3 regions of the Rhizobium hidalgonense genome follow, and region 2 is predicted to be linked to each of the others. Evidence: riboswitches for the same ligand, from Rfam matches in the RefSeq annotation. Region 2 holds a riboswitch; each other region holds the start of a gene.
The links. A riboswitch is a leader RNA that binds a small molecule or an ion and turns the genes downstream of it on or off. The one in region 2 is predicted to bind cobalamin.
Positions count from the first base shown of each region.

Region 1 (10,321 bases), 1.4 Mb from region 2:
CCATCTTCGAACGGGAAGTCTCGATGGAGATGACGTCGGCATCCATCGCGGCGATGGCGCCGATGATCTGGTTGAACTCCGAATAGCACATGTGGGTGTGGATCTGTGTCTCGTCGGCAACGCCGGTCGAGCACAGGTGGAAACTTTCCACCGCCCAGTCGAGATAGGCCTTCCAGTCCGCCTGACGCAGCGGCAGGCCTTCACGAAGTGCCGCCTCATCGATCTGGATCATCGCCGCACCCGCCTTTTCGAGATCGGTCACCTCGTCGCGAATCGCCAGCGCGATCTGCCGGCTGACATCTGCACGCGCAAGATCGTCGCGGACGAAGGACCAGTTGAGGATCGTCACCGGCCCCGTCAGCATGCCCTTCACCGGCTTTTCCGTCAGCGATTGCGCATAACGCCACCATTCCAGCGTCATCGGCTTCGGGCGCGAGACGTCGCCGAAGATGATCGGCGGACGGACATAGCGTGAACCGTAACTCTGCACCCAGGCATGGGCGGTGAAGGCGAAGCCTGAAAGCTGCTCGCCGAAATACTGCACCATGTCGTTACGCTCGAACTCGCCGTGAACGAGCACGTCGAGTCCGATCTCCTCCTGCCAGCGGATCGCCGATTCCGTCTCCTTTCTGAGGAAGGCCTCGTAATCGGAGCCGCTGATCGCACCCTTGACATAGGCCGCGCGCGACTTGCGCACTTCCGGCGTCTGCGGAAAGGAACCGATCGTCGTCGTAGGGAAGAGCGGCAGTCGCAACCGGTCGTCCTGAAGCGCTTTGCGCGCGAGGAATGCGCGACCTCGGCGTTTCATCCTCCCGTCGATGCCTGCCAATCGCACCGCAACTCCGGCGTCATGAACCCTTGAGGAAGAGGCGCGGGCAGCGACGGCGCGCAAAGACGCTTCAAGCGCACCGATAACGCCGCTCCGGTCCGCAGCACCGCTGCCGAGCACGGCAAGCTCGTCCAGCTTCTGCGTCGCAAAGGCGAGCCATGTTTTCAGCTCGCCGTCGAGCCCTGCTTCCAGATCGAGATCGATCGGCACGTGAAGGAGGGAGCAGGACGGCGCGATTTGAAGTCGATGTTCCCCTAACCTGGAAACCAGCGGCGCGATCCTGTTCAGGATGGCGTTTAGATCGGCCCGCCAGATGTTGCGTCCGTCGATGACGCCGAGCGACAGCACGAGACTATCAGGAGTCCTTTCCAGGAGAATCTCGACCTGCTGCGGCCCGCGCACCAGATCGACATGAAGGCCTGCGACCGGCAACTCAATTGCCGCCGGAAGATTGTCGCCCAAGTCGCCGAAATAACCGGCGAGCATGATCTTGAGATCCGGCACCACTTCGCCAAGCGCCCGGTAAGTCTGGTTGAGCGCGGCGCGCTCGCTGTCGGAAAGATCGAGGACGAGGCATGGCTCGTCGACCTGTATCCAGTCGGCACCTGCCGCACTCAACTCGGCAAATATCTTGGCGTAGACCGGCAGCAGCCGGTCGAGCAGCTCGACCGTGTCGAAGCCGGCCTCGGTGGATTTGGCGAGTTTCAGGAAGGTGACTGGCCCTAGAATGACCGGCCGCGTATGGATACTTAGCGCCTTCGCCTCCAGGAATGCCTCCAGCGGTCTATTCGCAGTCAGCGTGAACGCCTGGTCACGCCTGAGTTCCGGAACCATGTAGTGGTAGTTGGTGTCGAACCATTTGGTCATCTCCAGCGCCGGCACCCCGTGACCATGGTGGACATGGCCGCAATCGCCGTGATGGCTCTCGCCGGTCGAGCCGCGCGCCATCGCAAAATAGGTGTCGAGATCGACAGGACCGCCCTTCCAGCCATAAGCGGCCGGAATCGCGCCGACCATCACCGCGAGATCGAGAACATGATCATAGAGCGAGAAGTCATTGGAGGGGATGATGGCGATCCCCTTTTGCTGCTGCAGCTCCCAGTTCTCGGCGCGCAGCTTTTTCGCCGTTTCCAGGAGTGCTGCCGCGTTGCTCTTGCCGGCCCAGTAGCTTTCCAGCGCGAATTTCAGTTCGCGGTGGCTTCCGATCCTCGGAAAGCCGAGATTTGCAGTCTTGATGCTCATTTCCTTACCCCGAAGGTTATGGGCAAGGCACTGGCGAGACGCATCGACGAACGGACATGAAGGTACCGTTTCGCAGAAGGCGGCACACCGGGACACCCCGCCCGTGGACGTTATCGATCGTGGCAGGTCTCCTGACTTGCGGGTCGTTGCCACCGTCCAGTCTTCCCGGGCGTCTTTCCCAGTGACGTCAATTGGACGGCGGCTCTCCGCCTACAGTTGCGGGGGCAGCTTCGGATTGGGCGCTACTGCATAATTCCTGAAATCGGATTCCATTTCAGGATAAAATTATGCAGCAATTCAACACAGCGCCGCACCGAATTCCCTCTTAGCTCCGGACCGAACGATCCGCAGAACCACGATGCCGCGAGAATGCGCCCGCAAGCGGATGCCGTCAAGAAATATAAAGAAATGTTTATATCTTTATTCGAAGCAGTCGCAACGCATTGATCGTTACCAATACTGTCGCGCCGGTATCGGCGAGGATCGCCGCCCAGAGCCCGGTGATGCCGGCAATCGTCGTCACCAGGAACACCGCCTTCAACCCGAGCGCGATGGTAATATTCTGCAGGATGTTGCGCATCGTGCGTTTGGACAGTTCAATCATCCGTGCGACGTCGCCGACGCGTCCGTGCAACACGGCGGCATCGGCCGTCTCCAGCGCCACATCGGTGCCGCCGCCCATGGCGATGCCGATATCGGCAGCAGCCAGCGCCGGCGCATCGTTGATGCCGTCGCCGACCTTGGCGACGATGAAGCCCTGGCGCTTCAATTCGCCGACGACTTGCTGCTTGTCTTCCGGCATCATCTCGCCGCGCCAGTCGATGCCGAGCATGCCGGCAACGGCTGCCGCCGTTCGCTTGTTGTCGCCCGTCAGCATGATCGCCTTGACGCCTGCCAATTTCAGTGTGGAGAGCCCGGCCTGCGCATCCCCGCGCGGCTCGTCGCGCATGGCGATGAGGCCGGCCGCAACACCATCGACGAGCAGGACCGAGACACTCTTGCCTTCGTCGTTCAGAACAGTGATGCGCGCTTCCTGTTCGCCGTCCAGCGCGCCGCGCTCGCGGGCAGCGGGCGGCGACAGCAGGTCCAGCGTCTCGCCGCCGACCTTGCCGCTGATACCCTTGCCCGGCAGTGCTTCCAGCTCGAAGGCCGGCGGCACGGGAAGGCCGTCCGCCTTGGCGCGGTTAAGGATCGCCAGCGCCAAGGGATGGCTGGAACCCTGCTCCAGCACCGCGGCGCGCGAGAGCACCTGCGCCTCGCTCAATCCGAAGGAAACGATATCGGTCACCTGAGGCTTGCCTTCCGTCAGCGTGCCTGTCTTGTCGAAGGCGACCATCGTCACCTTGCCGAGCGTTTCCAGCACTGCGCCGCCCTTCATCAGCAGCCCGCGCCGCGCACCCGCCGAAAGCGACGCGGCGATTGCCGCTGGCGTCGAAATGACGAGCGCGCAGGGGCAGCCAATCAGCAGGATGGCAAGGCCCTTATAGACCCATTCATTCCACAAGCCGCCGAACAACAGCGGCGGCAAGACCGCAACAAGTGCTGCGATCACGACCACGCCGGGCGTGTAATAGCGCGAGAACCGATCGATGAAGCGTTCCGTCGGCGCCTTGGATTCCTGCGCTTCCTCCACCAGCTTGACGACGCGGGCGATGGTATTGTCGGCAGCGGCCGCCGTGACGCGGACCCTGAGCACCGCGTCGCCATTCACCGTTCCGGCGAAGACGACGGCATCGACGCCCTTGCGCACCGGCGTGCTTTCGCCCGTTACCGGCGCCTCGTCGATCGCGCTCTCGCCCGAGATGATGATGCCGTCCGCCGAAATGCGGTCGCCCGGACGCACCATGATGATCGCGCCGACGACAAGGCTCTCCGCCGGCACCTCCCGCGTCTGACCGTTCTCTTCGAGCAGCGCATTCTTCGGCACCAGCGCGGTCAGCGACTGGATGCTTTCGCGCGCCTTGCCGGCGGCCACGCCCTCCAGCAGCTCACCGACGAGGAACAGGAATACGACGGTCGCCGCCTCCTCCCCCGCATTGATGATGACGGCGCCGACGGCAGCGATCGTCATCAGCATCTCGATCGAAAATGGCGTGCCGGAGAGAGCCGCCATGACCGCCCGCCGCGCGATCGGCACCAGACCGACCAGCATGGCGATGATGAAGGCATAAGATCCGATCGCCGGCACCAGATGGCCGATCGCATAGGCGGCAATCAGCGCTGCACCCGAGAAGATGGTCAGCCGGCCCTTCTTGCTCTGCCACCAGGGACCGGTCGTCGGCCCATGGTCATGTCCATGCAGACCTTCGATTTCCTTTTCGCCACGGGCAAGGCCGTGATCGTGACCTGCGTGATCGTGGTCATGGCCTTCGTGATCGTGATCGTGACCCACGTGATCGCCGTGATCATGCGAGCCGTGGTCATGTGTCGGCGCCACGCCTCCGGCAAAGGGCGAGACGGAATATCCGAGCCCCGTCACCTTCTTCTCGATCGCCTTGAGATCGCTGCCGTCATGCCGGACGGTCATCGTGCCGGCCATCACCGAGACGGAAACATCCGCGACACCCGCCACGCGCCTGACCGCGGTATCGATCTTGGTTGCACAGGAGGCGCAATCCATGCCGCCGACCCGGTATCGTGTCTCGCTCGTTTCAGCCATGATCCGCTTCCTTGTCAAACAGAAGCATCTCTCCTACATCCTCTAGCGACTAGAGGTGCAAGAGAAAAATCATGAAAAAGATCACCATTGGTGAAGCGGCTCGCCAGAGCGGCGTCAAAGTGCCGACGGTGCGTTATTACGAAAGCATCGGCCTGCTCGCCGCGCCGAGCCGCAGCGAGGGCAACCAGCGCTCCTTCGAGCCCGCCGACATCAGCCGCCTCGCCTTCATTCGCCATGCCCGCGAACTCGGTTTCGAGATCGAGGCGATCCGCACGCTGCTCACCCTGCAGGATGATCCGCACCAATCCTGCGCCTCGGCCGATGCCATCGCCAAGGCCCGCCTCGTCGAGGTCGAACAGCGCATCCGCAGCCTGATGGCGCTGAAGGCCGAGCTGGAAACCATGGTGGAAGGCTGCGGCCATGGCCGGGTCGACCAATGCCGCGTCATCGAGGTTCTCGCCGACCACGGCCAGTGCACGCATTCGCGCCACTGACGAACTGACAATCTTGCAAGCAACCAACGCCCACGTCAAAACTGCAGCAGAAAGAATCGGGCGAAGGCATCCATGAACCAGAAGCGAATTGCCATCATCGGCGGCGGCCCGGCGGGCCTTGCGGCCGCCGAACTGCTTTCGCTCTCCGGCCATGCGGTGACGGTTTACGACGCCATGCCGACCTTCGCCCGCAAGTTCCTGCTGGCCGGCAAGTCGGGCCTGAACATCACCCATTCCGAAGATTATGCCCGTTTCGCCACGCGCTTCGGCGCCGCCGCCGGCCGTCTGCGTCCCGCGCTTGATGCCTTTACCCCTGGCGATATCAGGGATTGGGCAGCGGGGCTCGGGACGGAAACTTTCGTCGGCTCGTCCGGTCGGGTTTTTCCAACGGTGATGAAAGCCTCTCCCTTGCTGCGCGCCTGGCTCAGGCGATTGGAGGCGCAGGGCGTCACGCTGCGCAGCCGTCATCGCTGGGTCGGTTTTGCCGAGGAGGGCTACCTTTTCGAAACGCCCGAAGGACGCAGCATCGTCCATTGCGACGCCGCCCTGCTGGCGCTCGGCGGCGCAAGCTGGCCGCGCCTCGGCTCCGATGCGCGCTGGCTGCCCTGGCTATCGGAGAAAGGCGTCGAGATCGACGCCTTCCAGCCCGCCAATTGCGGCTTCGTCGTCGGCTGGAGCCAAAACTTCAGCGAGCGTTTCTCCGGCGAGCCGGTGAAGTCGGTCACCGCTACATCCGAGGCCGGCACCTTTCCCGGCGAATTCGTCATCACTGCAAGCGGCATCGAGGGCAGCCTCGTCTATGCCAATGCCGCCAGCCTCCGCGACCGGCTTCTGACCCACGGCAGCGCGGCCCTGACGCTCGACCTCACCCCGGGCCGGACGACCGAAAGGCTGGCGCGCGATCTTGCGCGGCAGGATGCCAAATCGAGCTTCTCAAACCGCCTGCGCAAGGGCGCCGGCCTCGACGGCGTCAAGGCGGCCTTGCTGCGCGAACTCGCCCCCGAGCGCAACCGGACCGACCCCGAACGTCTCGCCGGCATAATCAAAGCCCTGCCGATCCCCGTTCTGGCAACCCGGCCGATCGCCGAAGCGATTTCCTCGGCCGGCGGCATCCGCTGGAGCGGCATCGACGACGGCTTCATGCTGAAGGCGCTGCCGGGCACCTTCGTCGCCGGCGAGATGCTCGACTGGGAGGCACCGACCGGCGGTTATCTCCTCACCGCCTGTCTGGCGACCGGCCGGGCGGCGGCGCGCGGCATCGAAGCCTGGATCCAGCGCTAGGCCGAGGCCGGATGGAATGTCATGGCAAGGCCGTTCATGCAGTAGCGAAGCCCTGTCGGCTTCGGGCCGTCATCGAAAATATGCCCGAGATGGCCACCGCAGCGGCTACAATGCACAGCGGTCCGCACCATGCCGAAGGTGGAGTCGTTCTCGGTGCCGACGGCATCTTTCAGCGGCGCCCAGAAGCTTGGCCAGCCGGTGCCGCTATCGAATTTGGTCGCCGAGGAAAAAAGGTCCTGATTGCAGCCGGCGCAGGCGAAATTGCCCTTCCGCTCCTCGTGCAGCAAGGCGCTGGTAAAGCGGGATTCCGTTCCCGCCTGGCGCAGGACAGTATATTGATCCGGCGTCAGCAGCTTGCGCCATTCAGCCTCGCTATGCGTCACCGCGAAGGTCTCGCCGGCAAACGCCTTGCCGGCCAGGCCCAAGTGAACCGCGAGCGTCCCGAAAGCGACACCCATCAGCAACAATCGTCTGTTCATCATCGTCGGATCTCCTCGCCGGGAAACTTCGTTTCTGCACAGAACTACGGACAGGAGCGGTCTTTTGTTACATGATGACGGCTCGAACACCGAAATGTGAATTCAACTGTTTTGTCGGGAGGAGCCGCACTTGGATACCCACCAGGCGCCGGCTGATTGCAAACCCGCCGCTTTTCCATCAGACTATGCTTCGGTGGGAGGAGCCGATGCACGAAAACTCAGCACATGCCGATCACGTCTACACGTCTGCCCAGCGCGATTCCGCCGCGGCCAGTTCTCCAGTGGTCGCCTCCTGGCGGCGATGCATGACCATGCACCAGCTCGCCCCCGAGGATGAACGGGCGCCGCTGCGCCTGACCGACGAGGAATTCCGCCGTGCCCGCGAGCAGTCCGGGCAGCTGATCGCCAGCGCGACGGAAGAACTCGATCGCCTCTTTAACACCGTTGGCAAGGCCGGCTGCTGCCTGCTTCTGACCGACAAGAACGGCATCGCCTTGGAACGCCGTGGGGCTGCCGGCGACGACAAGGAATTTCACGAACTCGGCCTCTGGACCGGCTCGGTCTGGACCGAGGCAAGCATCGGCACCAACGGCATCGGCACCGCCCTTGCCGACGAGCGCGCCGTCGCCATCTTCCGCGACCAGCATTTTTTCTGCTCGAATACCAGCCTCAGCTGCACGACCGCGCCGATCCGCGATCATCGTGGCCGGCTGGCCGCAGCCCTCGACATCTCCACCTGCCGTGAAGACGTCAACGAGATGACCTTGGCGATCCTGACGCAGACCGTGCGCGATGCGGCGATGCGTATCGAACTCAACCTCTTCCGTTCGGCCTTCATAGGCGCCCGCTTTCTGATGGTCCCGGCCGGCGCCAATTCCGCCGCCGCCCTGCTTGCCGTCGACCGGCACGACCTCGTGCTCGGCGCGACACGGGCCGCCCGCATCGCGCTGCAGCTGGACGACAAGCGGATTGCCGCCGGCATTCCGGCCGCCGATGCGCTGCATGAAGCTGGTGTCTCACAGCAGGAAGAGATTATCGAAGCGGAAAAGGCAGCCTTGCTGCGGGCACTGTCGCGCACCAGCGGCAACGTCTCGCAGGCAGCCGTCGCGCTCGGCATCAGCCGCGCCACCCTGCACCGGAAGATGAAGAAGTTCGACCTGCATTGACGAAGCGGCCGAAGGTTCCGCCGACAACTGCGGTCCTTATGCGATCTGTCGCATGTCTGCGACAGTGTGCACTGCGGTATGGAAGACCTCCCCTGTTCCCTTCAGCAAAATCCGCACAATTTCCTCCCACTGGTTCACTTGGAACCTGGATCACCATGGGAGGATGACATGCTTCATCAGAAAATCGTCGAGTCGCCGTTCAAGCTGAAATACGGCAACTATATCGGCGGCGAATGGCGCGAGCCGGTCGAAGGCAAATATTTCGAAAACCTGACGCCCGTCACCGGCGGCAAGCTCTGCGACATTCCCCGCTCCAATGAAAAGGACATCAATCTCGCTCTCGACGCCGCCCATGCGGCCAAGGAGAAATGGGGCCGCACTTCGGCTGCCGAGCGCTCCAATATCCTCATGAAGATCGCCCAGCGCATGGAAGACAAACTGGAATTGCTCGCCCAGGCCGAAACCTGGGACAATGGCAAGCCGATCCGCGAAACCATGGCGGCGGACATTCCGCTGGCGATCGACCACTTCCGCTATTTCGCCTCCTGCATCCGCGCCCAGGAAGGGTCGATCGGCGAAATCGACCACGATACTGTCGCTTATCACTTCCACGAACCGCTCGGCGTCGTCGGCCAGATCATTCCGTGGAACTTCCCGATCCTGATGGCCACCTGGAAGCTGGCGCCGGCACTTGCCGCCGGCAACTGTGTCGTCCTCAAGCCTGCCGAGCAGACCCCGGCTTCGATCCTGCTCTGGGCCGAATTGGTCGGCGATCTCCTGCCGCCCGGCGTGCTCAACATCGTCAACGGTTTCGGCCTTGAGGCCGGCAAGCCGCTGGCGACCAGCCCCCGCGTTGCCAAGATCGCCTTCACCGGCGAGACGACGACCGGCCGGCTGATCATGCAATATGCCAGCCAGAACCTCATTCCGGTGACGCTGGAGCTCGGCGGCAAATCGCCGAACATCTTCTTCGCCGACGTGATGGCTGAGGATGACGATTTCCTCGACAAGGCGCTCGAAGGCTTTGCGATGTTTGCCTTGAACCAGGGCGAAGTCTGCACCTGCCCGAGCCGCGCCCTCGTCCAGGAGTCGATCTACGACCGCTTCATGGAAAAGGCGGTCAAACGCGTCGAGGCGATCAAGCAGGGCAACCCGCTCGACAGCGCGACGATGATCGGCGCCCAGGCATCGACGGAACAGCTGGAAAAGATCCTCGCCTATCTCGACATCGGCAAGCAGGAAGGCGCCGAGGTGCTGGCTGGCGGCACGCGCAACGATCTCGGCGGCGAACTGGCGAACGGCTACTACGTCAAGCCGACGATCTTCAAGGGCCACAACAAGATGCGTGTGTTCCAAGAGGAGATTTTCGGGCCGGTGGTTTCGGTCACGACTTTCAAGGACGAGAAGGAAGCGCTCGAAATCGCCAATGACACGCTCTACGGCCTCGGCGCCGGCGTCTGGAGCCGCGACGCCAACCGCTGCTATCGCTTCGGCCGCGAGATCCAGGCCGGCCGCGTCTGGACCAACTGCTACCACGCCTATCCCGCCCATGCCGCCTTCGGCGGCTACAAACAGTCGGGCATCGGCCGAGAAACCCATAAGATGATGCTCGAACACTACCAGCAGACCAAGAACATGCTGGTGAGCTACAGCCCGAAGGCGCTCGGCTTCTTCTGAGACTGATATGGGAGAGGTTTAAAACCCCTCCCCACAAGGGGGAGGGGCTGACGATGCCGCTCCACCAGCTTTCCTTGCCGAACTCTCAGCAAGGGATATGCCGCTTTTAGAGCGAGGCATTTCAATAAGTTAAGTCCCTCCCCCTTGTGGGGAGGGGTTGGGGAGGGGAATCCCTTTCCCCAAACGTGCGGAGGAAAACCATGGAAACCACCGTCAACGGCGAACCGCGTGTGCTCGCGACCGACGCGGCACTCGCGCTGATCGCAGAGATCACGCGCGATCATCCCGATATCCTCTTCCACCAGTCCGGCGGCTGCTGCGACGGCTCTTCGCCGATGTGTTATCCGGCTAATGAATTCATGGTCGGTGACAGCGACGTCAAACTCGGCGAGATCGGCGGCGTGCCGGTCTATATCAGCGCCAGCCAGTTCGAGGCGTGGAAACATACCCAGCTGATCATCGATGTCGTGCCCGGCCGCGGCGGCATGTTCTCG
Region 1 is NZ_CP054027.1:484,467-494,787, reverse strand. It holds gene metE (5-methyltetrahydropteroyltriglutamate--homocysteine S-methyltransferase) at 1-2,071, opposite strand, end outside; cobalamin riboswitch at 2,176-2,444, opposite strand; gene FFM81_RS02355 (heavy metal translocating P-type ATPase) at 2,484-4,730, opposite strand; gene FFM81_RS02350 (MerR family transcriptional regulator) at 4,802-5,224, shown strand; gene FFM81_RS02345 (TIGR03862 family flavoprotein) at 5,297-6,505, shown strand; gene msrB (peptide-methionine (R)-S-oxide reductase MsrB) at 6,502-6,987, opposite strand; gene FFM81_RS02335 (helix-turn-helix domain-containing protein) at 7,191-8,150, shown strand; gene adh (aldehyde dehydrogenase) at 8,319-9,827, shown strand; gene FFM81_RS02325 (DUF779 domain-containing protein) at 10,028-10,321, shown strand, end outside.
Region 1: linked by a shared signal. The riboswitch ahead of metE (5-methyltetrahydropteroyltriglutamate--homocysteine S-methyltransferase) and the one ahead of cobU (bifunctional adenosylcobinamide kinase/adenosylcobinamide-phosphate guanylyltransferase) in region 2 are both predicted to bind cobalamin.

Region 2 (10,321 bases):
CGAACTCCACGCTCTTGGCGATCGCCGGCGGATCTTCGGCAGAAATTTCGGCGCGAAAGTCAAAAAAGATCGAAATTAACTTTTGCGTAAGCCTTCAATAACTCTCCGGTAAGAATGTGCCGTTATCAGTTGGGTCGTGGCGGGAATGACCGCCGCTTCTCCGGTTCAGGTAGTGCGTACCGGAGAAAGCGAGCTTCGCCGTGTAGGGGCGAAGACGCCTGAGTTTTCGGCAAACCGCGCAGAGCCAAGGCCATGCGCGGTTTTCGCGTTTTTGCGAGAAGCTTGACCCGGTATAACAGGCCATTGTAGGCCTCGCCCCAGCGAAAGGCGGCCACCATGGCAAGAGCGATCATGCTGCAGGGCACCGGTTCGGATGTCGGCAAGACGGTGCTGGTCGCCGGCCTTTGCCGGCTGGCGGCCAATCGCGGGCTCGCCGTCCGGCCGTTCAAGCCGCAGAACATGTCGAACAATGCGGCGGTTGCCGATGACGGCGGCGAAATCGGCCGGGCGCAGTGGCTGCAGTCGCTGGCTGCACGCACGCCGTCCTCGGTGCACATGAACCCTGTACTGCTTAAGCCGCATTCGGATAACGGCAGCCAGATCATCGTGCAGGGGAGGGTGTTCGGCCAGGCGAAGGGGCGCGACTACCAGCGGCTGAAGCCGCAGCTGCTCGGCGCCGTGCTCGAAAGCTTCGAAAAAGTCGCTGCGGGTGCCGATCTCGTCATCGTCGAGGGTGCCGGATCGCCGGCCGAGATCAATCTCAGGCCCGGCGATATTGCCAATATGGGTTTTGCGACGCGGGCCGGCGTGCCTGTCGTACTCGTCGGCGATATCGACCGCGGCGGCGTCATCGCCTCGCTGGTGGGCACGCATGCGATCCTGCCGGACGAGGACCGGGCGATGATTGCGGGCTATATCATCAACAAGTTTCGCGGCGACGTCTCGCTGTTTGACGATGGCATCCGCGCCATCGAAGGCTTTACCGGCTGGCCGTGTTTCGGCGTCGTGCCATGGCTGCAGGCCGCGGCGCGCCTGCCGGCCGAAGATTCGGTCGTGCTTGAACGTCTGGCGAGGGGCGGAGCGGGGGCGCTGAAGATTGCCGTGCCGGTGCTGCCGCGAATCGCCAATTTCGACGATCTCGACCCGTTGAGGACCGAGCCGGATGTCGAGCTGGTCTTCGTGCGATCAGGCGAACGGCTGCCCGCGGACGCCGGCCTCGTCGTCCTTCCCGGCTCGAAATCGACGATATCGGATCTCGCCGATTTCCGCGCTCAAGGCTGGGACCGCGATCTTCAGGCGCATGTCAGGCGCGGCGGCCGGGTAATTGGCATCTGCGGCGGATACCAGATGCTTGGTCGGACGGTGCATGATCCGCTCGGCATAGAGGGCGGGGCGCTCGAGACGCCGGGGCTGGCGCTACTTGACGTCGAGACCGAGATGGCGCCTGAGAAAACCGTGCGCAACAGCCAGGCCCGCTCGACCGAATATGACGCGCCGCTTGCCGGCTACCAGATCCATCTCGGCATCACCCGCGGCCCGGATTGCGACAGGCCATCGGCGATTATCGACGGCGCGTCCGACGGAGCGCTTTCGGCCGACGGCCGGATCATGGGCACCTATCTGCACGGGCTGTTCGGAAGCGACGCCTACCGCGCCCAGCTGCTTCAGAGCTTTGGGCTCTCCGGTAAGCGGAGAAACTACCGCGAGAGCGTCGATCGGGCGCTCGACGAGGTCGCCGGAGAACTGGAGCGTCACCTCGACCCGCGCTGGTTGGCCGGGTTCGTCGGTTAGGTCCACCGTTCTCCTCTTGCCAAATTAGTTGACTGAGTCCATTAATCGGCGCGGCGAATCCGGTGGAGAGCGATGAATCCCATGCGCATATTGGATCGATTTTCACTGGTGGATCAGGTGGCGCTGGTGACCGGCGGCGGCCGTGGCCTGGGCTTCGAGATGGCACGCGCCCTTGCTGAGGCTGGCGCGCATGTCATCGTCACGGGGCGGACGGCGGCAACGCTGGAAGATGCCGTCAGGACCATCCAAGCCGCAGGCGGGACGGCGGAAGCCGCCGCATTTGACATCGCCGACCGCGAGGCACAGCGTAAAGTGATGGCCGATATCGAAAAACTCCACGGCCGTCTCGATATCCTGATCAACAATGTCGGCGCCCGCGACCGGCGGCCGCTGGCCGAATTCGACGATGATGCGATCATCGAGCTGCTGCGCACCGATCTTGCTGCGGCAATCGCGCTTTCGCGCGATGCGGCCGCGCTGATGAAACGGCGCAACTACGGCCGCCTGATCGCGGTGACGTCGATCAGCGGCCATGTCGTCATGCCCGGCGATTGCGTCTATCCGGCAGTCAAGCAGGGCCTGACCGGCCTGATGCGCGGCATGGCGGTGGAATTCGGCCCACACGGAATCACCAGCAACGCGATTGCGCCCGGCTGGTTTGCCACCGAGACGAACGCGGCGATGGCCGCGAATGAGGAATTGATGCCGTTCGTGCGCGAGCGCATCCCGGTCCAGCGCTGGGGACGCCCGGACGAGATTGCCGGCGCGGCGCTGTTTCTGGCAAGCGCCGCCGCTTCCTTCGTCAATGGCCATGTGCTGACGGTCGACGGCGGCATGACAGTCAGGATGTGAGCGGCTGGGATCGTGTGGCGACGCGAGGTCGCCTTTTATCGCCTCGCGAGCCTCAAACTGGAGTAGCTTCGCTAGCCACTGGGAGACTGAGGCATTGTCATCCGTAACCCGCGTTTGCCCCTCTCGAATTCCGCATCCTTCATTCGCGTGGGAGTAGTATCGTGACGCGAAGCAGGCTAATGGATGGCATGCGCGACATGGCTGTTTCAGCGCCTGTCCCGCGGTTCCCGGTGCCTGGCCTCGATTGTAAGACGGCTTCTCCGGCTCTCGGCCCGATGCGGAGGTTTTAAAAATTAACGATCATATCCACTGGCTGATAGAGCAGGGAATCACCAGCGAGCATATTAGCGAGCTGATTACCGGATTATGCGATCGGCTGATCGCCGATGGTTTTCCCATTTGGCGAGGCAGCATCGCGATGCCGTCCATTCATCCCATGTATGGCGGCGTCTCGGCCAATTTCCTGCGCGGCGGGGCGACCACGATCGAGAATGCCGAATATGGCACAGCAGCAGTGCTGAAGTTCGAGAAGACGCCAATATACTATCTTCTGGGGCGTGGCGAAGCGTCTGGGCGTTGGATTCTTGCCGACGGAGAGGGGATCGACAGCTATCCGCAGCTGGCTGAATTCGCGCTTGGCGGCGGCACGGATCATCTGGTCAACCTGCTGGAGTTCCCGAAGGAGGCTGCGCTGCGCGGCGTCAGCCTGTCGTTGACCAGCGACCTGCCGGGCGGATTTTCCGACGATCAACTGGCTGTTGTCACACAGCTTTTTCCGGCGCTTGGGCTGGCTTGCTACCGCATCGCGGCATCGAAAACCGCCGCTGACATCCTCGCGGTCTATACTGGCGCCAAGACGAGCGCGCGCATCCTCGCAGGTGATATCCAGAGAGGAAAGGGCGCTGCCATCAATGCTGCGGTCCTGCTTGCGGATCTGAGAAACTTCACGGCATTGACCGAAGTCTATCAGCCGGGCGAGATCGCGAGGTTTCTGGATGAACATTTCGAGCTGATCGGCCGGCATGTCGAGGAAAATTCCGGCGAAATCCTCAAGTTCATGGGCGACAGCGTGTTGGCGATCTTTCCGACAGGCAGCGAGGAGGGCGAGGATCCCCGGAAGGCCTGCACGGCCGCGCTTGCCGCCGCACGGAATGTTCTGGAGGCAAACGAGGCTCTGAACCTTCAGCGGAAGCGTGAGGGCGGTCCCGATATCGGCGTCGACGTCGTCCTGCATCTTGGCGAGGTCTTCTACGGAAACGTCGGCGCGCGCGGCCGGCTTGATTTCACGGTGATCGGCAGGGCGGTTAACGAGGCCTCGCGGCTGGAGAAACTCTGCGGCGAACTTGGCCAGCACCTTCTGATGTCGGAAAGCTTCGCCGTCGCCTGCGGGACTGCCTGCGAACGTCTGGGATCGTTCGAATTGCGCGGCGTTTCGAAGAGGGCCGATGTGTTCAAGCTTGCCGTGGCTACTCTCTGATTCGAAATATCATAGTGTGTCTGAAAGACGCGCGACGCTGCAGGTCGTAACGGCTCAGATCTCGCCTGACACTTCGCGGCGGCGACGGTCGAGTTCTTCGCTGTAGCGGCGCAGGGTGTGGCTTTCGCTGAGCTGGCCGATCACCTTGCGTTCGATCAGGTTATTGACGACGGCAAGGGCTTCGCTTTCGCTCTTGTCGAAGATCGCCGCCGCCTGCCTGGCGTTCATCTGTGGCTGCAGGAAATCGTTGCGGTAGTGGATGAAATCGGCGAGCGTCTTGCCCTCGTCCTGCGCGTCGGTCGGGTTGGCGTAGATTTCCGGCACCAGCACGAGGCCCAGATATTTGTCGCTCTCCTCGACGAGGATAACGCGCTGGGTGGAGCCGATCGGAAAGGCCTGCTTGAACTCTTCCAGCGTGATACCGGCCCTGGCCTTCTTGACGTCGGCGCGCATCAGCTTGTCCACCGTCAGGTTACGGATCCAGCCGACGTCATGGGCGCTGCGGATGCTTTCGCCGCGCAGATGGAAGCGCCATGTGGCGAAGGAGTAGCCGAAGGTCGAGCGCACGACGAGCGAGGAGGTGATGACGGCGGCGAGCACCAGCGCCGTGATCGGAAAATCGCCGGTAATTTCGAGCGCCAGGAAGGTCATCGTCAGCGGCCCGCCGATGACGGCGACCGCAAGCGAACTCATGCCGACAACGGCATAGATGACGGGCGTCAGCGTCGCATCGGCGAAATAGGGACCGCAATAAGCAAAAAGCTTACCAAGCAGGGCGCCCATGAACAGTGAGGCGAAGAACAGGCCGCCCCTGAAGCCCGAGCCGATCGAGATCGCCGAGGCCAGCGATTTCAACAGAAAGAGGCCGATCAGCGCCGGGACAGCCACGTCGCGGGAAAGGTTGAGATGTAGCGCCCCGTGGCCGGCCGAAAGCACCTGCGGCGAGATCATCGCCAAGAGCCCGACAACGATGCCGCCCAGCGCCGGGCGAAAGGGCGGGGCGATCGCGCTCTTGCGCGCCAGTTCTTCGATGAAGGCGACGCCCTGCATCAGCAGGATGCCGACGCCGGCGCAAAAGACGCCGAGCAGTAGAGCCGGGATATAATCGGCCGGCACGACCGAGCCGAAGCTGCCGATATCGATGGTGAAATCGCCCTCGGTGAGTAATCGCGCGATGAGGGTCGAGACGAGGGCTGAGACGACGACGGGGGTCAGCGACACGATCGTATAGGTGCCGATGATCAGCTCGAAGGCATAGAAAGCGCCGGTCAGCGGTGCGTTGAAGGCGGCGGCGATGGCGCCGGCCGCACCGCAGCCGACGAGCACGCGCAGGTCGGAGCGGCGAAGCTGCAGCTTCAGGCCGAATTTCGAGGCGAGGCCGGCGGCAAGCTGGGTATAACCGGCCTCCAGGCCGACCGAGGCGCCGAAACCGTTGGAAATCAGGTTCTGCACCGCGACGATGATACTGTCGGTCAAGGACAGGCGGCCGCCATGCAGCGCATTCGCCTCGATCGGATCGACCATTGGCTTCTTGCGCCGTTTCGCCAGGACGAAAAGCAGCAGACCGAGCAGGACGCCGCCGACGACGGGGGCGGTGAGCAGCAGCAGCTTGTCTTCGATCAATGAGGAGCTCAGCCTTTCGTCGTCCGATATGCCGAAGACCAGCTGGTGCAATTCATTGGAGACGAAGCTCATACCGGTGACGGCAAGTCCCGAGGCGATGCCGACGACGGCGCCGGCGAGCGACAGGCCGACCTCGCTGCGACGGGTCAGCGCGCGCAACCGCTCCGGATCAAAGAAAACACGCAGCGCGCGCAGGCGGCGCTGATCCAATTTCATAAACATGGCTAGACAACTAGGCGGGGAGAGACCCGGTCAAGGGCGGTGATGCCGTCCGCTTGCCTTGCAATTGCGGCGAAAAGCCGGCGCGAGAGTCAAATATTTATGACGTAAGTCTCTGATAAATGACGATAATTCTGGTAGGGTAAGTCGTGTTTGGCCGAGCGTGCCGCGTCGCAAACGATTGGCCCACCGCCAAGGCCGGTTGACTTCACCCTTGAGCTTGCCTAACCATCCCTCAACGGATGGTCGCCTGACCATCCAGATATAACGGATGGTTCCGGATCGGTGTAATGCCTTTCCGGATGAAAAGGGAATGTGACGGGGCGGACCCAAACCGGGGGCCTTCATCACAGCCGACCCCGCGACTGTAGAGCGGTCAGGGTCTTCCATCCGGCATCGAGCCCTTTCGGCCGGCGGCCTCGCAATGGTGCAGGCGGACGGGACGGGCGACATGCCGGAAAAGCCACTGGACATGCATGGTGATCAACCGGGGTCGGACGCCTCTATTTCTACGAATCGTCCACCTCTTCGCCGATGCAGCCGGGAAGGCGAGGCAGACCCGCTGGCACGATCAGGGGCGACCGTAACGGGTCGCCCCGATCGCCGCCGATACCCGCGAGCCAGGAGACCTGCCATTCGTGCCGGGCAAGAAGCCCACCCCTGGGCAAGAGGCCCGCTGCCAGCACGGAGGTTGTTTTGGCTGAACGATTGAATTCGGCGCGGCCTGGTGCGGCGCCATTGGGTGGCCATTCCGTCCCTCTCGGTGAGGGGCGTGTGATACGCACTTTCCTATCCTCCCTCATTCCTGTGCTCGTCACAGGAATCCAGTGCGCCCAAGTCCTTGGGCGCGGGAGAATTCTTGAGAGTCTGTATGGAGTCATTCACGGCGCGGACGCGCCGTGGCTGGATTCCTGTGACGAGCAAAGGAATGAGGGAGTGTGGCGGGGCGTCGCATTCTCGCACGAGGCCATCTGCGCATGACGATCGCCCCCTCCAACTCCACCCTTATCCTCGGCGGTGCACGCTCGGGCAAATCCCGTTTTGCCGAATCCCTCGTCGTCGCGACCGGCCTCGGTCGCCACTACCTCGCCACCGGCCGCGCCTGGGACGACGAGATGCGGGCGCGCATTGATCAGCACAGGGCCGACCGCGGTCCCTCCTGGACGACGCATGAGGAGCCGCTCGATCTTGTCGGCAAGCTTGCCGCCATCGACGGCGAGGGGCGCATCGTGCTGATCGACTGCCTGACGCTCTGGGTCACCAATCTGATGATGGAGGAGCGTGATTTGGCAGCGGAGTTTACGGCGCTTGCCGATTTCCTGCCTGGCGCCAGGGCGCGGCTCGTTTTCGTTTCCAACGAGGTCGGCCTCGGCATCGTTCCCGACAATCGCATGGCGCGGGATTTTCGCGATCATGCCGGCCGGCTGCACCAATCGATCGCGGCGAAGGCCGCCGAAGTCTATTTTATCGCGGCAGGTCTGCCGATGAAAATGAAGGGTTAAGTCCATGAACCAGCAGAAGATTCCAGCAACCGTCATCACCGGCTTCCTCGGCGCCGGCAAGACGACGATGATCCGCAACCTGCTCACCAATGCCGGGGGCAAGAAGATTGCGCTGATTATCAACGAATTCGGCGATCTCGGTGTCGATGGCGAGGTGCTGAAAGGCTGCGGCGCTGAGAATTGCACCGAGGACGATATCATCGAGCTCACCAATGGCTGCATCTGCTGCACCGTTGCCGACGATTTCATTCCGACGATGACGAAGCTCCTGGAACGAGAGCAGCGGCCCGACCATATCGTCATCGAAACCTCGGGGCTTGCCTTGCCGCAGCCTTTGGTCGCCGCCTTCAACTGGCCCGACATTCGCACTCAGGTGACCGTCGACGGCGTCATCACGGTGGTCGACAGTGCGGCTGTCGCCGCCGGCCGCTTCGCCGACGACCATGATGCCGTTGATGCGGCGCGCAGTGAGGATGCATCGCTCGATCACGAAAGCCCGATCGAGGAACTGTTCGAGGACCAGCTCACTTGCGCCGATCTGATCGTGCTCAACAAGACCGACCTGATCGACGTCGCCGGCCTTGGCCGCGTGCGTGACGAAGTCGCCTCCCGCACCGTGCGCAAGCCGGTGATTATCGAGGCGAAAAACGGCGAGGTTCCGGCCGGCATCCTGCTCGGCCTCGGCATCGGCACGGAGGATGATATCGCCAACCGCAAGTCGCATCACGAGTTGGAGCATGAGGACGGCGCGCCGCACGATCACGATGAATTCGACAGCTTCGTCGTCGAGCTTGGCGCCGTTGCCGATCCCGCCGGCTTCGTCGAAGCGCTGAAGACGATCATCTCAACCCATGACGTGCTGCGCCTCAAGGGCTTCGTCGATATCTCGGGCAAGCCGATGCGCCTGCAGCTGCAGGCGGTCGGCAGCCGCATCGACCATTACTTCGACCGGGCTTGGGGCCTGGGCGAAACGCGCGCAACGCGCCTCGTTGTCATCGGCCTGCACGAAATGGATGAGGGTGCGGTAAGGGCGGCGATCGAGGCGCTGGCGTAAGCCCATGCATCTGCTTCTGGCTCAACAGGGAACGATCAGCGACGGCGAGGAGGCGATCGACCTCGGGCAGACGCCCGGCGATATCCTGTTCCTGTCGGCGGCCGACAGCGAGCTTGCGGCGATCGCGGCCGCCCGTCACGGCGGCGAGGGGCGGCATTCGCTGAGGCTTGCGAGCCTGATGAGCCTCAAGCACCCGATGTCGGTCGATACCTATGTCGAGCGGACAGTGCGGCACGCCAAGCTGATCATCGTGCGCGCGCTCGGCGGCGCCAGCTATTTCCACTATGCACTGGAGGCGCTGCATGCTTGTGCGGCTCGCAGCGGTGCGTTGATTGCCGTGCTGCCGGGCGATGCCAGGCCGGATGCGGGGCTTGTGCCTTTTTCGAATGTCGATCTCGACGATCTGAACGCGCTCTGGGCCTATCTGATCGAAGGCGGCGATGCCAATGCGCGGGCCTTTCTCGATTATGCCGGGGCGATGCTGTCGGGGGCGGAGAAGCCGGCACCGGCCGCACCCTTGATGAAGGCCGGCATCTGGTGGCCGGGGCGGGGGCTGATCGGGGTCGAGGAGTGGCGGCGGGTGGCTCTGGAGGTGCCCTCCTTATCGATGGAGGTTGTGGTACCCCCCTCTGTCCTGCCGGACATCTCCCCCACAAGGGGGGAGATCGGCAAGTCGCTTGGGCTTCCAACAAAAGAAACGTTTGAGAATGCCGCACTTTCGCCGGAAGAGGCGGCACGAGGCCTCTCATCCCCGATCTCCCCCCTTGTGGGGGAGATGTCCGGCAGGACAGAGGGGGGTACCCCAAGCTCGACGGAAGACGTGGAATTCGAACCTACAGTTTCCCCCATCGTCGCCATCAGCTTCTACCGCGCCCTCGTGCAGAGCGGCGAAACCAAGCCGATCGAGGCGTTGATCGACGCTTTGCAGTCGCTTGGCCTGAGGCCGCTGCCGGTCTTTGCCTACAGCCTCAAGGATCCGGTTTCGATGGGCATCATCGAGAGCGTGTTTTCGGCGCTGAAACCCGATGTCGTCATCAACACCACCGGCTTTGCAGTTTCGGCCCCGGGTGCGGACCGGCAGCCGACAGTGCTGGAGGCGGATGGGGCGGTCGTGCTGCAGGCGATCCTGTCGGCCTCGTCGCGGGAGGCATGGGCTGCCTCCTCGCAAGGTCTGTCGGCGCGTGATCTCGGCATGAATGTGGCGCTGCCGGAAGTCGACGGAAGGGTGTTGGCGCGGGCAGTCTCCTTCAAGACGGCGGCGCGCTACGATGCGGCGGTCGAGACGAACATCGTCGCCAGCGAACCAGACGCCGGCCGGGTGCGCTATACGGCGAAACTCGCCGCCAATTGGGCGCGGTTGCGTGGAAGGCCGGCGCGTGACCGGCGCATCGCGCTCGTCATGGCGAACTATCCGAACCGCGACGGTCGGCTCGGCAACGGGGTCGGCCTGGATACGCCGGCCGGCAGCATCGAGGTGCTTCGGGCGATGGAAGCCGCGGGTTATCCGCTTGCCGATATTCCGGCCGACGACGACGCGCTGATCCAGCATCTGATGCAAGGGCCGACCAATTCAGGGCATGACGGCAGGATCATCCGCGAGACGCTTTCCCTGAGTCGCTACAATGGCTTCTTGGAATATCTTCCCAATCAGATTCAGGACGAGGTGAGAGCCCGCTGGGGAGATCCCGAGAGCGATCCGTATTTTCGCGAGGGCGTCTTCGCCCTGCCTTTCGCCCGCTTCGGCGGCGTGCTCGTCGGCATCCAGCCGGCGCGCGGCTACAATATCGATCCCAAAGAAAGTTA
Region 2 is NZ_CP054027.1:1,841,572-1,851,892, forward strand. It holds gene FFM81_RS08745 (cobyric acid synthase) at 337-1,791, shown strand; gene FFM81_RS08750 (SDR family oxidoreductase) at 1,873-2,643, shown strand; gene FFM81_RS08755 (adenylate/guanylate cyclase domain-containing protein) at 3,062-4,120, shown strand; gene FFM81_RS08760 (chloride channel protein) at 4,175-5,965, opposite strand; cobalamin riboswitch at 6,218-6,613, shown strand; gene cobU (bifunctional adenosylcobinamide kinase/adenosylcobinamide-phosphate guanylyltransferase) at 6,940-7,464, shown strand; gene cobW (cobalamin biosynthesis protein CobW) at 7,469-8,518, shown strand; gene cobN (cobaltochelatase subunit CobN) at 8,523-10,321, shown strand, end outside.

Region 3 (10,321 bases), 130 kb from region 2:
TCGGCTGAACGCATCTGAGATCCGGTGAACCCGACGCTGGTAATGGCCGCTACATTCCGATCGAAAGCGCCTCCCGCACCGCCAGTTCGGCCATGGCAAGCGCCGCCTCGCGGGTCCTGGCGGCCGCGATGAAGCGGCCGTTGTGGCAGAAGCTCGCGCCCTCTATGCCGCAAACCGCTTCCAGCTCTCCATTGGTAAGACCGGCCCAGGCTGCCGGCAGATCGGCCCGGAGCTCGAACCCTTCCTCGGCGCGGCGGATACCGGTCACACACCAATCTTTTTCACGCGGGTGGACGACGAACAGCAGGTGATCGGCGCCCGCCTTGACGATGGCCGGACGGAAGGGCATGCCCCTCGGCAATTCCAGAACACGCCCCTGCCCCGCAGCCTGGATTGCCTGATGCACGATCGTCTCGGCTCGTAGTTTTGCAGCACTTTGGCCGATCCTGGCCTCGACGAAACTGCGAGCAATGGCAAGCGCCGCATGGAAAGCGCGATCGTCGGCCTCGGGCTCCGCTTCATCGAAAACCGGTTTCAGCGTCTCCAGCAGCACCGGCAGCGTCAGTCCCGCCAGTGGCCCCGAGGGACTGAGCGCGCCGTTGTCGGTCAGGTCGATCGGCAGCACGAAGCCGGCGTCGAAGGAAGCATGCACCGTCTCGACATCTGCCTCTGGAAGACCGGAGGCAGCGAGATAATCCCTGCCGAAATGCTTCCAGATCAGGCCGAACGAGCTGTAGGGCTGGCCATCTTCGCGCAGCGGCGCGCCGCGCTGATGGTGATCGAATATCCGGGCAGCAGGGTCATAGGTTCCGCCGACATCGTAGATGATGCGGTCTTGACCCGGCGTGATCCAATCCAGCGCCCGGCTGCGGACGATCCGCGCCTGCGGGAAAAGCCCGGTCAGGATGACGCTTGACAGCAATTCGTCGGCATGGAAGCCACCGGAATGAGTGACGAGGAAATCGGGGATCATGAGAGCTTACGCCTTGTCGTTCGCGGAGGTCCGCTTGCGGGTCGGCACCAGATAGCCGTTGCCGGCTGCTATCTCAACCCGTCCGTCACGCATTTCGCTCAGCGCCTGTCGATCGTCGCTTGTTTGTCGTCGCCGAACTTTGCGAGTGACAGACGCCGGTGGCTGCACGTCTCGTCACGCTCTGGATCGACGTTGCCGCCCTCGCAAAACTGCCTATCCTGCGACCATCAGAAGTGGCTAGCGAAATTTGCAAAATCGGAAAGAGGCAGCGCTTGGAAATTCCTCCGCACTTTCATGTTGTCGAGACGGCTGGATGGCTTGTGAACCACCGTATGAACTCCGCTCTCCCCGGCTATCTCATGATCGGTTCCAAGACCGACACGACCGACCTGTCGGATTTGTCCGTAAACGCCTTGGCCGAATTCGGCCCCTTGCTCGCAAGGGCTCAGAGCGCATTGAAGCAGGAATTGAACGCTCAGCGCGTCTATATCGGCCGATACGGGCACACGCCCGGTTATCCGATCCATTTCCATGTGATCCCGATCTATGACTGGGTGGAGGAATTATTCTGGAAGGACGCCCGCTATCGCCTGCTGGCGAATTTCGCAGAGGGACCGGGGGAAACCGCAACGGATGGCGCGGAACTGACGCTGTTTGTCTGGCGTGAGTTCTGCGAACGCGCAATACCGCCGCCCATCACCGGGCCATCGGTCTCAGAGGCCATCCAGTTGTTGCGGGACACAATGGTGTTTCCGGCGCTTTAGGTTTTTGCGCTCAGACGCGACATGCACGAAGAACGTGGCTAAGACAGCGCCGGTTCCGGCTGTCCTGCGACGAGCGCACGAGCGGCTGCTGCGCCGGCATGCAGGCAGATGAGCCCGATCGCGGCCAGAGAATTGATCAGCAGGACATCAGCCACGACCGGCGCCGAAAACGCGCCCTCGCCTGACGGAAGCACCGCCGTTGCGGCAAAGAGCACGCCTTCATAGGCAACGAAGCCGGCGATGAAGGCGCCGGCCATGGTGACGGTAAGGCCGGCAGCGAGACGAAGTACCCCAAGCGCTGCGGCCAGCGATGCCAATGCCGCAACACCGATCGCAAGGCCCCAGGCATAACTGTCCCAGGTCTGGGGATAGCCGAGCACGAGATATCCTACCATCTGGTTGGCGAACCAGGCCAGCAGTACCGCGGTCACCGCCATCCGCCGGGGAAGAATGACGGCCGACACCGCCGCCAGGGCTACGAAGGGTGTGACGCAGGCAAAAAGCAGGCTGAGCGCAACGCTCGCACCTGAAATGAGGACGACCCAGGCAACAGCGAAGCCGGGGACGACAGGGCGCAGGGGAAACTGATTTCGTTCGAGCATCTCGAAACTCCGTTCGGCCGGGCGCACGCGCCCTGCGAAATCATACGCCAGTCCAGAAAAAAGGCCAGTGAGGTCACAGCGCCCCTTTAGGTCGAAATCCCCGGGCGTTCCTCAATCGATGACGTACTGGATATGATGGCGGCCATGCACGGCCGATTTCTGGACATGGGCGCGAACGCCGAAGACCCGGCCGATCATATCCTCCGTCAGCACATCCTCCGGCGCGCCGGAGGCGACGACCTCGCCCTTCTCGAGCACCGCCAGGCTGTCGCAAAACATCGCCGCCAGATTGAGATCATGCAGCGCGACGACAGAGGTGATGCCGAGTTTCGAGATCAGCGAGAGAATGTCGAGCTGATGCTGGATGTCGAGATGGTTGGTCGGCTCGTCGAGCAGCAATTCGCTCGGCGCCTGCGCCAGGGATCGCGCAATATGGACGCGCTGGCGTTCGCCGCCCGACAGCGTCTGCCAGAGCTGGCCCGCCCTCTCTCGCATGCCTACCCGCAACAGGGCCTCTTCGACGGCGGCATCATCCGCGGCGCCCCAGGACGACAGCAGCCCGCGATGCGGCGTGCGGCCAAGCCGCACGACATCTCGTACTGTCAGTTGCGTATCGGTCGCCGACTGCTGCTCGACGAAGGCGACACGGCGCGCAAGGTCTGCGCGCGACAGCGAGGAAATGTCGTCTTCCCCAAGCCTGATGACGCCGCTGCGAGCTTTGCGCAGGCGGCAGATCAATCTGAGCAGGCTCGATTTTCCGGAGCCGTTCGGCCCGAGCAGGCCGAGCACCTTGCCCTTTTCCACGGCCAGGCTGACGCCGTTGACGATGACAGTGTCGCCGGCGGCAAAACTCACCTTGTCGATCCGGATGCTCATGCGCTTCTCCGCACGCGATAGAGAATGACGGCGAAGGCCGGTGCGCCGAACAGCGCGGTGACGACGCCGATCGGCAGGATCTGCTGCGGTATGATGATGCGCGAAACGATATCGGCGCCGACCACGAAGATCGCGCCGCCGAGCGCCGTTGCCGGCAGCAGTCGCCCATGCGACGGCCCGACGAGGAAGCGGGCGGCATGAGGAATGACGAGGCCGACAAAACCGATCGATCCGACCATGCTGACGACGCTTGCCGTCATCGCCGCGGTCGTGCCGAAGAGCACGATCTGGACGCGGCGCACGGAAATGCCGAGCGAGGCTGCCGCATCGGTGCCGAAGGCGAAGGCATCGAGCGCCCGCACATGAGCCATGCAGATGATGAAGCCAATCAGCGCGATCGGCACCGAGAGATAGACATCGGGCCAGCGCACCCCGCTGAGCGAACCGAGAAGCCAGAACAGGATGCCGCGCGCCTGCTCGGCATTCGCCGATGTTGTCACCACGTAGGAGGTCAGCGCATTGAAGAGCTGCGACCCGGCGACGCCGCAAAGAATGATGCGCTCACCGGTTCCCCCGACCCCCGTCGCCAGGAAGCCGACCAGCAGGAAAGCGATGACCGCGCCGATAAAGGCGCCGCTCGAGAGACCAAGAACGCCATAACCGAAGCCGAGGATCGTCACGCAGACGGCGCCGGTCGAGGCGCCGGCGGAGATGCCGAGCACATAGGGTTCGGCCAGCGGATTGCGCAGCAGCGCCTGGAGGATCGCCCCGCAAAGCGACAGCGACGCGCCGGCGCTTGCGGCAACCAGCGCCCGGCTCAGACGATAATCCCAGACGATGCCCTGGTGGATGCGGCTGAGTTCGAAATCCGTTCCGAACAGCCGGTTCAAGACGGCCTCTGCCGTCGTCGCAAGCGGGATGGCGATCTCGCCGATGGAAACGGCAAGGCTGACCATCAGCCCGAGAAGCAGAAACGCTGCAATGGTGAGCGCTACCGGCGCCCACCATCCCTGTTTCCTGGCGGAGATCGCGCTCACTGCGAAAGGCCGAAAGACTTGATGCCGTTCGCCAATGTCTCGATGCCGTCGATCGTCCGGATCGTCGGGTTCATCGACTGCGCGTCCATCATCACGAAGTGCTTGTTCCTGACGGCATCCAATTCCCTTGTGACCGGGTCGTTCTCGAGGAAGTCGACCTTGACCTTGGGATCGTCGGCCGCGTAGCGGCGGCGATCCATCGTCGCGATGACGATGACTTGAGGGTTTGCCTGGGCGATGGTTTCCCAGCCGACCAGCGGCCATTCCTCTTCCGTCGTCACGACGTTCCTCGCACCGATCGTCTTCAGGATATAGGCCGGTGCGCTGTTCTTGCCGGCAATAAAGGCGTCGCCGTTGACGTCCTTGCTGGAGAACCAGAAGACCACCGGCAGGTTCTTGCCCGATGCGCCTGAAATCGACGCCACGGCATCGGCCTCGCGCTTCTGCAGCTGCGCGATCAATGCATCGCCGCGCTCCTTGACGTCGAAGATCTCAGAGAGTTCGGCAATTTCCTGGTAGATCAGGTCCATCGTGAACAGCTCCTTGCGCACGCCGTCACCGCCGTCGGTGTTGACCTTGGCGACGCAATCGGCCGGCGCGAGATAGGTATTGATCCCGAGGTCGGCGAACTGCTCGCGTTTGCCGACCGAGCCCTGCGCGCCGACATGCCATTCGAACTCGGCCGCCACCAGATCAGGCTCCTGCCCGACGACGGATTCGAAGCTCGGATCGTTGTCGGCAAGCCGCTTGATCTTGCTGTTGGCCTCGGCATATTGCGGCAGGACGGGACCGACCCAGACGGCCGTACCCGTGATCTTGTCGGCAAGGCCGAGCGAAAAGAGGACTTCGGTCATGCCCTGGCCGATCGAGACGATCTTTGCCGGTGCCTTCTGGAAGGTCACCGGCTGGCCGCAATTGGTGATGGTCAGCGGATATTGGGTTGCGGCAAGGCTTGGTGCCGCAAGGCCTGCGAGCCCGAAGGCAAATGTCATGGTGGCGAGAATTTGGCGCATGGAAAACCTCGATGAAGGGAAAAGAGGGGCAGAAATCACGCTTACGCGTAGATTACGCCGCAGGAGGCCCAATCGAGACGGATGCATGCCGATATGAGGCAAAGGTTCAGAAGGTCAATCATGTCTGTTCCTTGTCCGGGCATCCCCGCCCGGTTGATTGGATCGTGATTGACGGCAGGTCTCCTGGCTTGCGGATATACGCCGTTTCAACCGCCTTCCCGCACGCTATGCGCAGTGGCTGGGCCAAGGCCCCTGGGGATGGACGCTGAAGCGCTCGCCCCGGGATGATGGACAATCCGCTTACAGTTGCGGGGGCAGCCACGGTCTCGGTCCCTACTGGGTCGTCCTCACCGTGTTCCCTATTAATCCCCTTGGAGTCATCTTCAGGGAACCGTCGCCCCCAGTTACGTCGCCTGCCCGGGCGGCGTCAATGACTATTGCGGGGGAGTTGAGAAATGGAGAGGGAACGTGGGAGCGCTGTCTGTCGTGGCTCGCGGCATCCGCCAACGTCCCTCATGCTGCGATGCGCAGCCTGCGAGTGCGATGCCTCGAAGCACGCGCCGCAACGCTGCGCCTTGCTACAACGCATCCAGCGGGATCTTCAGATAGCGCCGGCCATTATCCTCCGGCTCGGGCAGCCGTCCGCCGCGGATGTTGACCTGTAGCGCGTGTAGCATCAGCTTCGGTTTCGGCAGCGTTCGGTCGCGTGCCTGGCGCAGCGCCACGAAGCCGGCCTCGTCGATGCCTGATATATGCGGATTGGCGCGCTTCTGGGCGGCCACCGTGCTTTCCCAGCGCGGGTGACGGCCCCCGGGCTGATAGTCGTGGCCGGAAAACAGCCTGATGTCCTCGGGCAGCGACAGGATCGCCTGGATCGAGTGCCAGAGGGCGCTGGCGCTGCCGCCGGGGAAATCCGTGCGCGCCGTGCCGGAATCCGGCGTGAACACGGTGTCATGAACGAAGGCGGCGTCACCGATCACATAGGTCACCGAGGCAAGCGTGTGGCCGGGCGAGAACATCACGCGGGCTTCAAGCCCGCCGATCTCGAAAGTGTCGCCATCGCCAAACAGCCGATCCCATTGCGAGCCGTCGGCTTCGAACTTCGGCCAGTTGTAGATCTCCTTCCAGAGCCGCTGGACGTCGGTGACATGGGCGCCGATCGCCGTCGGCGCGCCGGTCTTTCCTTTGAGGTAATGCGCGGCGGAGAAATGATCGGCATGTGGATGCGTGTCGAGGATCCACTCGACCGCCAGCCCCTCGCTTTCGATATGCGCGAGGATGGCATCGGCATTGGCCGTTCCCGTCGCACCCGACATCTCGTCGAAATCAAGCACCGGGTCGATGACGGCGCAGCGTTTCGTCGCCGGGTCTGAAACGACGTATTGCACACTGCTGGTGCGGGGTTCGAAGAAGGCCTTCACATCAGCCGCCTGCCCCGTCCGTTTTTCCAGCCAGCGGCGCGCGCCGGCAAGATCGAAGCCCAGATTTTGACCGAACGCCTCGACATCCCCGGGCTTCATCCGCCCGTCCAGCACTTCGCCGAGCGCATAGAGCGTCAGCGCCCGCGTGCCGCTCTTGCAATGGGCAACGATCGGTCCCTTCGCTTGCGTCATCGCGGCCTGGAAGGCGTGAATATCGGCCTCGGTGATCTCGGTCCCCTTCACCGGCACGAAGCTGTAGGCGAGCCCGGCGGCGGCTGCGGAAGCCTTCTCCGCTGCATTGCCGGGTTGCCCCGGCTCCTCCCCATCCGGCCGGTCATTGATGACGGCGGCAAAGCCGTCTGCCGCGAAAGCGGCAAAACCGGCGGCATCGGGCTGCCCCGCCACCGATATCTGTTCATTGACCTTCACGGATGTCATCGAAGCCCCCGCGCTGCCTGCATCATACAGTATCGCATGTATATCGATACAATCTCATAAGTATATTGTTGAGCGCAAGGATGCGCGCTCTACCATGCTGCAAGCCTCACGTCCTATAGTGCCGGCGCGGAGAAATATTTGCGCGGCACCTTCTCTGTAAAGCGATGCATCTCCTGTTCGACAGCGAGCGCCCTGTCCTTCACGATGCCAATCTCTTTTTCCACCATGCCCGCTATCAGCCAGCTGTAGGCGACAGCCATCATGGTCGGGAGAAGGCAAATCCCGGTGACGCCGAGAAAATAGCGAATGCGAATGGCCTCTCCCGCAAAGGCAGAGCACAGTACCAGAAGAACGAAAGCGATGGCGCCGACAACAAGCGCCGCGTAGCTGACAGCCTTATCGTAAGAATACATGTTTTCGCTGTACGGTGCCTGCGAACGACGCTGGTTCCAGATATGAAGGTTCAATTTCTGAGCCTCCACATCCGCCGTCATCCAAGCGCTTGTCTCCTCGCTGCCCGGCAAGATCTTTTCCGGTTTCGGTACCGATCGGTAAAGCGCCAGAGCCCGCGCAATGGTCTCGTCGGTCTGCCTCATGGCGCGATCGTATTGCTTCAAAGCCGGCGTGCGTATCTCGCGAAACGAAAAATACGCCAGATTCAACGCAACGCTGATTTGAAGAACAGACTGCATGTCACCCAGCCGCATCCGCCACTCCGCCCTGATCATGCAATCCCAAATGCACAATCTCACAGGTCCATTGTTTCGTGCAAGCATTGCGGCGGGAGGCTTTCGCAGACATTTCTGCCCAGCCCCAGCTTTTCACAGTCAATCGCGGCGATCACCGACGACGCAGGCTACGCCACCGAAGCCGCCTTCAACCGCGCCTTCTCCCGCGCCTTCGCTACCCCGCCGGCCGCCTGGCGGGTGATCGCTCGGGAATGGCGTGTGAGGCGCCTGGCATCGAGTCGACAGCATTCACTCGGTCGGCAAAGGTTTCCCGCTGCGATGGGTTGCGGCTGAGCCGCGCCACGCAGAGTCTGGCCGTTGGCACGCCGCAGAACATTCCGGTGACACAAGCCGCGTCCTCTCTCCGCCCTCATCCTGAGGTGTCCCGCAGGGGCCTCGAAGGACGAGGGTGGCCATCGACTGCCGGATCCGGTTTCGCACCCTGATTGACTCCTCAGAAAAATCCAATATTCATTCAAGCAAAAGTTGAGGATTTATAGTGAAAAGCATTTTTTCATACTTGATACTGGCAATCGCAGCAATTTCACTTTCGAGCTGCACCACAACCTCCGACAGCTTCAGGCAAAAGTCCAAATCGATAACAGCGCTCAGTGGTGAAAAGACGAAGATAGGCCAGACCTGGCATATCAATGACGATTGCAGCCACGCCGATTATCCGGCCACGCATATCGTGGAACAGCCCAAGCATGGCCGTCTCCAGATTGTCCACGAACCGGTATTTCCCGGCGCAACCGGAAAGCTGGCGAAATGCCGGACGGTTAAGGTTGGAGGCGTGGTTGGATATTATACACCGGAGCCAGGCTACATCGGCAGTGACAGGTTCGTTCTGAGATCGCCCTACGGGTACGGGAAGATCCAGGAGACCGTGATGAACGTAAGCGTCATCAAATAGCCGGCCCGAGCGCTGAAAACCTCTCCCTAAAGCCGGAGGCCTGATGGCTCGATGTCAGTCGCAGAATCCACAGCTGCGACTGACATTTCAAACCGTGTTCCAAAGTCGCTAGACGCGACTCTCTCCGCCAACATCGGCTGACGCGGCAAACAGCGCGTCGCCAACCTCGCCGGGCAGCAACATATTATGATACGCCCTGCCCGCCCCAGTCGTCGGCAGGCGCGGCGAATTCGGCGACGCGGCAGTCGAACAGAACAGGCCTGTTCACCTCGATCATCTCCGTAATCGCATCGTCGAGTTCGGCCGGCCTCTCGCAGCGAATGCCCTGTCCGCCATAGGCTTCCGCAAGTTTTACGAAATCCGGGTTTCCGTGCTGCCGTTGCGTTAACTGATCGCCGCCGTTGAGAATGAAGATCTTGATCGGCGCCTTGTGCTGCACGGCGGCCGACATTTCCTTCATCGTCGTCTGCACCGAGGCATCGCCCGCTATGTCGATGACGAGGCTGTCGGGATTGGCGATCTGCACGCCGAGGGCGGCGGGCAGCCCGTATCCCATCGTCCCCAGGCCACCTGATGTCATCCAGCGGTTCGGCTGCTCGAAGCGATAATATTGCGCCGCCCATATCTGATGCCGGCCGACCTCCGTCGTGATGTAGGTTTCCCGATCCTTGGTCAGTTCATAAAGCCGCTCGATGGCATATTGCGGCATGATGACGTCCTCGCGCATCGCGTAGGAAAACGATCGCCGTGCCAGCCAGCCCGCGATCGCGTTCCGCCATTCGGTCAGTCTCGCCCGGTCCGGTGCCCGCGGCAGCGCCCGCCACACACGAACGAGGTCGGCAAGCACCTTGGCGGCATCGCCGCGGATGGCGATATCGGCGCGTACGGTCTTGTTGAGCGAGGAAGCATCGATATCGATATGAATCCTCCGGGCACTCGGTGACAAACCATCGACGCTGGAGGTGAGCCCACCGTCGAAACGCGCCCCGATGCAGAGTATGAGGTCGCAGTCTTGCATCGCCATGTTGGCCTCATAGGAGCCATGAAGCCCGGTCATCTTCAGCCAGTTCGGGCTGGAAGCGGGATAAGCGCCGAGCCCCATCAGCGTCGACGTGACGGGAAAGCCGCAGAGATCGACCAGCTCGCGCAGCAGTCTTACCGCTTCAGGGCCGGAATTGATGACGCCGCCGCCCACGCAGATGACCGGCCGGCACGCCGTTGCCATAAGAGCGATCGCAGCCTCGATCTCCCCGATCTCGCCGCGACGGTCCGGCTGGTGGCTCGTTCTCGGGGCGACGACCTCCGGCGGCTTGTAGCTGCCGCTCGCAAACAGCACGTCCTTGGGCATGTCGACCAGAACGGGGCCGGGCCGGCCGGATCTGGCGATGCGAAAGGCCTCGTGGATGGTGGCTGCAAGGTCATTGACGTCGCCGACCAGCCGATTGTGTTTCGTGCAGGCTCGGGTGATGCCGACGGTATCGCATTCCTGAAACGCATCGGAGCCGATCAGCGCCGTCGGCACCTGGCCGGACAGGCAGACCAGCGGCACGGAATCC
Region 3 is NZ_CP054027.1:1,707,433-1,717,753, reverse strand. It holds gene FFM81_RS08090 (MYG1 family protein) at 50-973, opposite strand; gene FFM81_RS08085 (HIT family protein) at 1,246-1,737, shown strand; gene FFM81_RS08080 (hypothetical protein) at 1,776-2,339, opposite strand; gene FFM81_RS08075 (ABC transporter ATP-binding protein) at 2,451-3,215, opposite strand; gene FFM81_RS08070 (FecCD family ABC transporter permease) at 3,212-4,252, opposite strand; gene FFM81_RS08065 (ABC transporter substrate-binding protein) at 4,249-5,265, opposite strand; cobalamin riboswitch at 5,422-5,676, opposite strand; gene blh (bifunctional sulfur transferase/dioxygenase Blh) at 5,844-7,124, opposite strand; gene FFM81_RS08055 (hypothetical protein) at 7,238-7,831, opposite strand; partial or broken gene FFM81_RS32650 (hypothetical protein) at 7,949-8,146, shown strand; gene FFM81_RS08050 (hypothetical protein) at 8,352-8,765, shown strand; partial or broken gene ilvB (biosynthetic-type acetolactate synthase large subunit) at 8,874-10,321, opposite strand, start outside.
Region 3: linked by a shared signal. The riboswitch ahead of FFM81_RS08065 (ABC transporter substrate-binding protein) and the one ahead of cobU (bifunctional adenosylcobinamide kinase/adenosylcobinamide-phosphate guanylyltransferase) in region 2 are both predicted to bind cobalamin.